Regions from separate parts of the uncultured Mycobacterium sp. genome, predicted to be linked through region 2. Evidence: riboswitches for the same ligand, from Rfam matches in the RefSeq annotation. Region 2 holds a riboswitch; the other holds the start of a gene.
What was found. A riboswitch is a leader RNA that binds a small molecule or an ion and turns the genes downstream of it on or off. The one in region 2 is predicted to bind magnesium.
Positions count from the first base shown of each region.

Region 1: another riboswitch for magnesium. It lies ahead of ACFE99_RS10525 (Rv1535 family protein); the one in region 2 lies ahead of ACFE99_RS07280 (stealth family protein).

Region 1 is NZ_CAXUCH010000063.1:16,575-20,766, forward strand. Features, by position in the region: gene ileS (isoleucine--tRNA ligase) at 1-808, opposite strand, end outside; gene ACFE99_RS10515 (amino acid-binding protein) at 1,039-1,413, opposite strand; gene ACFE99_RS10520 (lipase family protein) at 1,489-2,253, shown strand; gene ACFE99_RS10525 (Rv1535 family protein) at 2,419-2,661, opposite strand; M-box (ykoK) riboswitch at 2,942-3,111, opposite strand; partial or broken gene ACFE99_RS10530 (flavin-containing monooxygenase) at 3,214-4,192, opposite strand, start outside.
Region 2 is NZ_CAXUCH010000036.1:20,200-24,391, forward strand. Features, by position in the region: gene prcB (proteasome subunit beta) at 1-599, shown strand, start outside; gene prcA (proteasome subunit alpha) at 596-1,336, shown strand; gene ACFE99_RS07275 (NADAR family protein) at 1,434-1,904, shown strand; M-box (ykoK) riboswitch at 2,000-2,173, shown strand; gene ACFE99_RS07280 (stealth family protein) at 2,252-3,751, shown strand; gene ACFE99_RS07285 (phosphodiesterase) at 3,795-4,192, opposite strand, start outside.

The sequences.
Region 1 (4,192 bases), on a different contig from region 2:
CCAGCCGCGCTTCCGCCAGCACATAGCGCCGCTCCCCCGCCCGCACCTGCACATAGGCCACGTCGGGGTGGACGGCCACCGCCTGGTTGGACGGCAAGGTCCACGGCGTCGTGGTCCACACCAGCAGGTACGCGCCCGCTAATTGCCCGGTGGGGACCCGGAATCCGACCGTGATCGCGGGGTCCTGCCGGCTCTGGTAGACGTCGTCGTCCATCCGCAACTCGTGGTTGGACAACGGTGTTTCGTCACGCCAGCAATACGGCAGCACCCGGTAGCCCTCGTAAACCAGACCCTGGTCCCACAGCTGCTTGAACGCCCAGATCACCGACTCCATGTACGGCAGATCGAGCGTCTTGTAGTCGTTGTCGAAATCCACCCACCGGGCCTGGCGGGTGACGTAGGCCTGCCATTCGTCGGTGTAGCGCAACACCGATTCACGACAGGCCTCGTTGAACGCGGCGATTCCCATCGCGTCGATCTGCGACTTGTCGGTGATGCCGAGCTGGCGTTCGACCTCGAGTTCGGCGGGCAACCCGTGGGTGTCCCACCCGAAGCGGCGCTCCACCTTGTAGCCGCGCATGGTGCGATACCGCGGCACGATGTCTTTGACGTAGCCGGTGAGCAAATGCCCGTAATGCGGCAGGCCGTTGGCGAAGGGCGGGCCGTCGTAGAACACGTATTCGCGAGCGTCGGCGCGGCGCGCAATGCTGGCGCGGAAGGTGTCGTCGCGCGCCCAGTAGTCGAGGACCTCAAGCTCGGCCGCCGGGAAGTCGGGTGCCCCCGGTTTCGGATAGCTGTGATCGGTCACTGCGTCGTCTCCTGTGCCATTGTCAGGCCCGGGGACGACGCCGCGCATGATGCGCGAGCACCGCGGTACCACCCCGCTTGCCGCGCTGATGCGCGACCGCTCAATAACGGCTGTGACGGGCCTACCCGTTCGGTTCTACTGAGCCTGGTTGGCTGTTCTTCCGAAGGCTCCCCGGTGATAGCCGGATCGATGCCGTTGGGCTAATTCTACGGGCGGCGCCAAATCGGTATTCAGCCCAGTGCAGCCTTCGCGTCGGCCAGGTTGTCCGCGCCGAGCACCAAGCGGGTATGGGTGGCCAGGTAGGCCGTTTCCAAGTTGACCTTCGCGGTGCCGAGCTTGTGAATCGCCTCGGCAAGCGCGCCCGGACGGTCTTGTATGTCGAGAACGATGACTTCCTGCTCCTCGACGATCTTGATTCCGGCGTCGTGCAACGCTTCAAACGCGGGCGTGGCGTCGTGGACCAAGATGTGCACCTCGGACTGCCCGCCGCCGCTGCTCAATGCGCACAGGCCGGCGATGTTGACGCCCGCCTTACCGAGCACGTCGCCGACCCGGGCCAGCTCACCTGGCTCGTCGGCGAGATAGAGCGTCAGATCGGTCGCCATGGTGGTATTCAACGCTACTGCGAAAACCAGGCGAGTTCCGGCGATTGCAGCGGGCCACCTCTTACACTGCGGCGCGTGGCGTTCGACGCAGTATTGGCTCGCGACGTGGCTCTGCCGTTGTCGGTGGCCGCCTACACCGTGATGGACGGCAGTCCCCCTGCTCTGCCGACCGGGTTCGTGCAGACGGCACTGATCCGAGCCGACGGTGCATTACTCACCGCGACGACCGACCCCCATCCCGAGGTGGTGGCAATGACGAAGGACACCACCATCTTTGGTCTGATGGGCCACAACGCGGCCACTCACACCGCATTCGTGTCGTTTCGCGGCAGCGCGGATTTGGCCGACTGGCTCGCCGACTTCGACGCGGTCCCCACCGCATATGCTCCGGTCGCCGGGTTCGGACAAGTGGCAGCCGGCTTCTTAGACGTCTACGAGCTCGTCTGCGACAGCATCGCCGCGAATTTAGCGACCGCAACCGCCGATTGTGACCAGATCCTGATCACCGGACACAGCCTGGGCGCCGCGCTGAGCGTGCTCGCCGCCCCGGACATCTTCCGCAACATGCCGCCAAACACCATCGAGCCGCGACTCATCACCTTCGCCGGGCCGCGGGTCGGGTTCAATGACTTCGCGGCCGCTTTCAACGCCACCATCGAAAGCTGCTTTCGGCTGGTCAACTTCCTCGATATCGTGCCGCACGTACCGCCGGCACCCTATGTGCATGTCGGCGCTGAGATCGATGTCGACAGCGGCGGAGCGATCGACGTCGCCTGGCGCCACAGCCTCGCCGCTTACCGGCAAGGCCTTACCGCGCTGATACATAGTTCCTCTGCCTAGAATGCGACACGCCGATCATGGAGGCAACCAATGATGACCGGCGCGTCGCGTCCTAGCTGCTCAAACACAATGAAGCGAAAATGCAAGTTGCCAGGCGCTCGACCAAAGAGTCAGCGACCTGGCAACTAGCGGCCTGGGGAGGAGGAACGCTCGGCAGTCATCGGACTACCCCACCTCGAGCAGTCCCACTCGCCACAGTGCCGCGTACAGGTGACGCAGCGGAATGCTCAGCAAGCGAGCAGCCCCGGTGACCAACGGGTCTCCCTGGCCGAAGGGGTCAGCCTTGACGTCCCGCGAAACCTTCTTCGGTGCGGTGTCCTTCGGCGCACGCGCCACGGTCAGCTTCGGCGCTGCCGTCAGCCGGGGGCCCGGTGCGGTCACCACGTCGTCGTACAGAACAGCGGTCATGGTTGCCTCCTAGACGGAAATCAAGCGGTTTTTGTTGGGACTTGATGTTCCGTCCCGCTGGTTCCGAGCAGTTCCCTGCTCTTGGGCAACGCGCGCAGTCGAGCCGATTTCAGCTGGAGGCGGCGTGCCGGAGACCGGATCGGGACGAAACAGGACCCGGATATCGGTCCGGACTCTCACTGGAACTCATTCGTCCCTCACCTCCTCACAGCAACGCCAGGTGCGGATATCCGCACAATCCACGTGCACTGCAGGAGTACAGACCCGACGAATGTCGGTGACCGCACCCCTCTCGCTAGAGCTTCGACACCACACGGCGTGTCCGGTATCCCGGAAGCCACTTGGGCTCAACCCTTAAGCCGGGAAGAGCTGTCCTGACCCGGGGCGTCTCTCGACGTTCAGGGTCAGTGGCCTATGTCCGTGTAGCCGCCTCACCTAACGAGGTGCTTGCGCATCCGATAATGCAGGAATAACTTGATCAGGTCAATTTAATCCCAGCCAGCGTGTCAGTGAATTGACGGTTTCTTTACGTTAACGACACCTGAACAGGCCTTACACAAGGTCGTAATCTCCCAGGTCAGGACGGGTCATGACGTCCCGGAACCTGGTGAAACTCCACGGCCACACAGCCGGCAACCCGCGGTCGTCCAGATACCAGCTTCGGCAACCAGTCACCCACACCGTCTTCTCGGCCGCCTCCGCTCGCGCGGCCTCGAAGCGGGTCGTGACCTCGCAGCTGGCGCTGATCGCACGGTATTGGCCGTCGGCCAGTACCTCGATGAGCTGCATGACGTAGGCGAACTGCGCCTCGGCCACGTCGATCAGCGAGAAATTGCCAACCGGCCCGTTAGGCCCGTTGAGCATGAACAGGTTGGGAAAGCCCGGAACCGACACCGACAAGTAGGCGAACGGCCGCTGCGCCCACACGTCGTCGAGGCGCACCCCGTCGCGGCCCACCACCTCGATCGGACGCAGGAAGCGATCCACCCGAAACCCGGTGGCCAGCACCAGCACGTCAAGCCGGTGCAGTTCACCGCCGACGGTCCGGACACCCTCCGGCTCCACCCAGGCGATCGGCTCGGTGACCAGGCGGGCGTTGGGCCGCTGAATGGCCTGGTAGAAATTTGGCGAGATGATCAACCGCTTACAGCCGGCCCGGTAGTCCGGTCGCAGCTTCTCCCGCAGCACGGGATCGGCCACGTTGTCCTCGAGGTTGGCGCAGGCGGCCTGTTGCAGCTGCATCAGCGCGGGGGAGTCCGCGTCGACGACCGCGTTGGCGAAACTTTGGACAAACCCGGCGTTCAGTTCGGCGCGCAGCTTGGTCAGCAGCGACGGGTTGGCGCGGTAGCGGGCCCGGTCCGCCTCGTCGATGGGCGGATTTTGCACCGGCAGGATCCATTGCGGGGTGCGCTGGAACAGGCGCAGCTCGCCCACGGTGTCGGTGACGGCGCCGACGATCTGCACCGCCGACGAGCCGGTGCCTACCACGCCCAGCCGCGCGCCGGCCAGCGGCACGGTGTGGTCCCACCGG
Region 2 (4,192 bases):
ACGACTACACCGCGACCGGCATCGCCGGCACCGCCGCCATCGCGGTCGAATTCGCCCGGCTCTACGCCGTCGAGCTCGAGCACTACGAAAAGCTCGAGGGCGTGCCGCTGACATTCGCCGGTAAAGTCAACCGGCTGGCGATCATGGTCCGCGGCAACCTCGGGGCCGCCATGCAGGGGCTGGTCGCGCTGCCGCTGTTGGCTGGCTTGGACATCGACGATCCTGATCCGCAGAAAGCGGGCCGCATCGTCTCGTTCGACGCCGCAGGAGGCTGGAACATCGAAGAAGAGGGCTACCAAGCGGTGGGCTCGGGATCAATCTTCGCCAAGTCGTCGATGAAAAAGCTCTACTCGCAGGTCACCGACGCCGATTCGGCGCTGCGGGTGGCCGTGGAGGCGCTCTACGACGCCGCAGACGACGACTCCGCCACCGGCGGACCGGACCTGGTTCGCGGCATCTTCCCCACGGCAGTCAGCATCGGACCAGAAGGCGCCGTCGACGTGCCTGACCAGCGCATCGCCGAGCTGGCCCGCGAGGTCATCGAAAGCCGTTCGCGCGCTGACACTTTCGGCCCGGACGCGCAAGCGGGTGAGAAGTGAGCTTCCCGTATTTCATTTCGCCCGAGCAGGCGATGCGCGAGCGCAGCGAGCTCGCGCGCAAGGGCATCGCGCGTGGCCGCAGCGTGGTCGCGTTGGCCTACGCCGGCGGAGTGTTGTTCGTCGCCGAAAATCCGTCGCGCTCGCTGCAGAAGATCAGCGAGCTCTACGACCGGGTCGGCTTAGCGGCGGCCGGCAAGTTGAACGAATTGGGCAACCTGCGCCGCGGTGGCATCCAGTTCGCCGACACCCGCGGCTATGCCTATGACCGCCGCGACGTCACCGGCCGGCAGCTGGCCAACGTCTACGCGCAGACCCTGGGCACCATCTTCACCGAACAGGCCAAGCCCTACGAGGTCGAGCTGTGCGTGGCCGAGGTAGCGCACTACGGCGAATCCAGACCCCCTGAGCTGTACCGGATCACCTACGACGGGTCAATCAACGACGAGCCGCATTACGTCGTCATGGGGGGCACCACCGAGCCGATCGCCAACGCGCTCAAGGAGTCCTACACCGAAAACGCGGACTTGGCCGACGCGGTGCGGATCGCCGTCGAGGCGCTGCGGGCGGGCAGCGGCAATGGCTCCGGCGACCAGCCGGCCCTGGGTGTGTCGAGCCTGGAAGTCGCGATTCTCGACCAGAACCGGCCGCGGCGGGCGTTTCGGCGGATCACCGGCGCGGCACTAGAAGCGCTGTTGCCCAAACCCTCCGGCTCGGGTAAGGGCAAGTCGTCGAAATAGGCCACCGATTGAACGTCGCGCATTTGGCGTGACGCGCGTTCGGCGGGTCGCGTAGCTTGGCCCACAGGACAGGATTGCAAGCTGCGGAGGTCGCCTGATGAGCGCGCTGCATATCCCGGTGATCGACTCCTTCGCGGGGCAATACCTGTTCTTGTCGAACTTCGCACCCGCGCCCACGCCCCATCGGGGTTGGCTGTATCCGACCAGCGAACATGCCTTCGCCGCCGCGAAGACACGTGACCCGGGCGCGGTGGCGGCCATCCGCGACGCCGATGATCCGGCACGGGCTAAGCAGATCGGGCGTGCCGCGCCGCTGGTTGAGGGCTGGGAAGCCGGTGGCAAATTCGCGGCGATGGAAGAGGTGGTCAGCGCCAAGTTCGATAACAATCCGGATCTGGCTCGCCGGCTACGGGACACCTACGGCGTGCTGCTGGTGGAAGGAAATACGTGGCATGACCAGGTTTGGGGCTCGTGCCGGTGTGACGAGCACTGCGACATCCCCGGCGGAAACGCGCTCGGCGTCATCCTGATGGCCGTGCGGTTACGGCTGGCCGCGCGGCTGCGATGACCGGTTCGCCCCAGACGCGGGAGCTGAACAACACCAACGGCTTTAGCGGCATCGCAGACAGTGTTGCCGAACGCGCAAATCGGTGCTACCTTGCGGAAGCACCTCGTTAGGCGAGGCTCCTGGACGAACATAGGCCACTGATCTGACGACGTCGAGAGACGCCCAAGATCAGGACAGATCTCCCCGGCTTAAGGGGTGGTCCCAAGTGGCTTTCCCGGATGTGCGGGCATACGTCGGCCAGTGCCAAAGCTCAACGTGTGAGGGCAATGTCGCCGCTCGACCGCATCTGCGGTGCCCCTCTGTGTGCATGTTTTGACCGACATCGAGTACGGAAGACAGGTGTTCCCATGACCAGCACGATCGACATCCACGTCGTCGGTTCAGCAGATGGGCTGCGCCTGACTCCGTATGAGGCTATGCAGCAGGATCTGCTGTACCTCCGCGGCGAGCTGGAGCGCGCCGGTATTCCGTTCTTGCTCATCCGCGGTGCGGACGGCCGCCCCGCGCTCGTCGTCGACATTGCCCTGCGCGGCCGGGTGGCCGACGCCCTGATGGCGGCCTGCCTGGACGCGCCGCTGCGCGCCAAGGTTCTCGACGGAACTGGTCGCCGCTCTGTGTATCTCGGCGACGGGCTGCTGTCGGTGGCACCGGACCCGCGGCTGCTGCGGATATTCCGTCGGCGCGAATGTCCGCGCTCCGGCATGCGTTACGGCGCTTCGGCCGGCGTGGAGCTGCAGTTCTGGGTGTTCGACGGGCAGCAGGCAATATGCCCGATCGAAAACTCGCTGACCCGCAAGACCTTGGCGCTCAACGAGGTTGAATACACCACGGTTGAACTGCACGGTCGGACATGGCCGACGATCGCTGGAATGTTCACCCCGCACGCCGGGGACATCACCTTCGACATCGACATGGTGTTCTCCTGGGTGGACGGCAACGACCCGGAGTTCCGGGCGCGCCGGGCAGCGGCGATGGCGAATCACCTTGTCGGGGAAGGCGACGACGCCGACGCGCGGATCCGCCACATCGACGAGCTCAAGTACGCCCTGCGGTCGGTGCACGCCTTCGCGCCGTGGGTGCGTCGCATCTTCATCGCGACCGACTCGCCGGTGCCGCAGTGGCTGGCCCCGCACCCGAAGATCACGATCGTGCGTGCCGCGGAGCACTTCACCGACCTTTCTGCGCTGCCGGTGTACAACAGCCACGCGGTCGAGACCCAACTGCACCACATCCCTGGACTGGCCGAACATTTCCTGTACTCCAACGACGACATGTTCTTCGGGCGGCCGCTGTCGCCGGCGATGTTCTTTTCCCCCGGCGGGGTCACCAAGTTCATCGAAGCAGGCACCCGAATCGGGCTGGGCGCCAACCACCCCGAGCGCAGCGGCTTCGAGAACGCCGCACGGGTCAACCGGCAACTGCTGTGGGAGAAGTTCGGAAAGATCATCACCCGCCACCTGGAGCACACCGCTGCCCCGTTGCGCAAGAGTGTACTGGTCGAGCTCGAGCGCGAGTTCCGGCAAGACTTCGCCCGCACCCAGGCGAGCCGCTTCCGGTCCAGCACCGACATCTCGGTGACCAACTCGCTGTACCACTACTACGCGTTGATGACCGGGCGCGCGGTACAAAACGAGGCGGCGAAGGTGCTCTACGTGGACACCACCCTGCGCTCGGGGCTGGCGAAACTGCCGAAGCTGCTGAAGAAGCGCAAGTTCGACTTCTTCTGCCTCAATGACGGCAGCTTCCCCGAGGTGAGCGCCGAGGAGCGAGCCCGGGTGGTTGGCGAGTTCCTCGAAAGCTACTTCCCGGTGCCGGCACCGTGGGAACGAGTGGTTGCCGACGAGTGAGAGAACCGCGCGGGTCGGTGCGTTAGTCGCCGTCCGCTGGGAATCACCTGCGGTCCGCCAATTGTGGTGGGATGCGCGGTATTCGGGTCGCCGGCAGGATGCTCACCGCAGCGTCGCTAAGTTCACGCTGCACGGTTCCCGGCGGGACGAACCGCCCCACGGTGGGCCCGGAGGCCAGCGGAATGACGGTGTGCACTACCGTGTCTGGGTAGCAGTGCACCAGATTGAATGCCTGTGCGCCGTCGCGCCCACGGGTTCCCGGGGTCAACAGATCTTGCGTGTAACAGCTCGCCGATGCCACCGACACGGGGATGCCGGCGAAAGTGGCTGCGCTGGAGTAGTGCAGGTGCCCGGCCAGGATGCTGCGCACATCGGTGCCGCGTAGCACGGCGGCCAACGCTGCCTGGTCGCGCAGTTCCACCATGACGGCGAGGTCCTGCA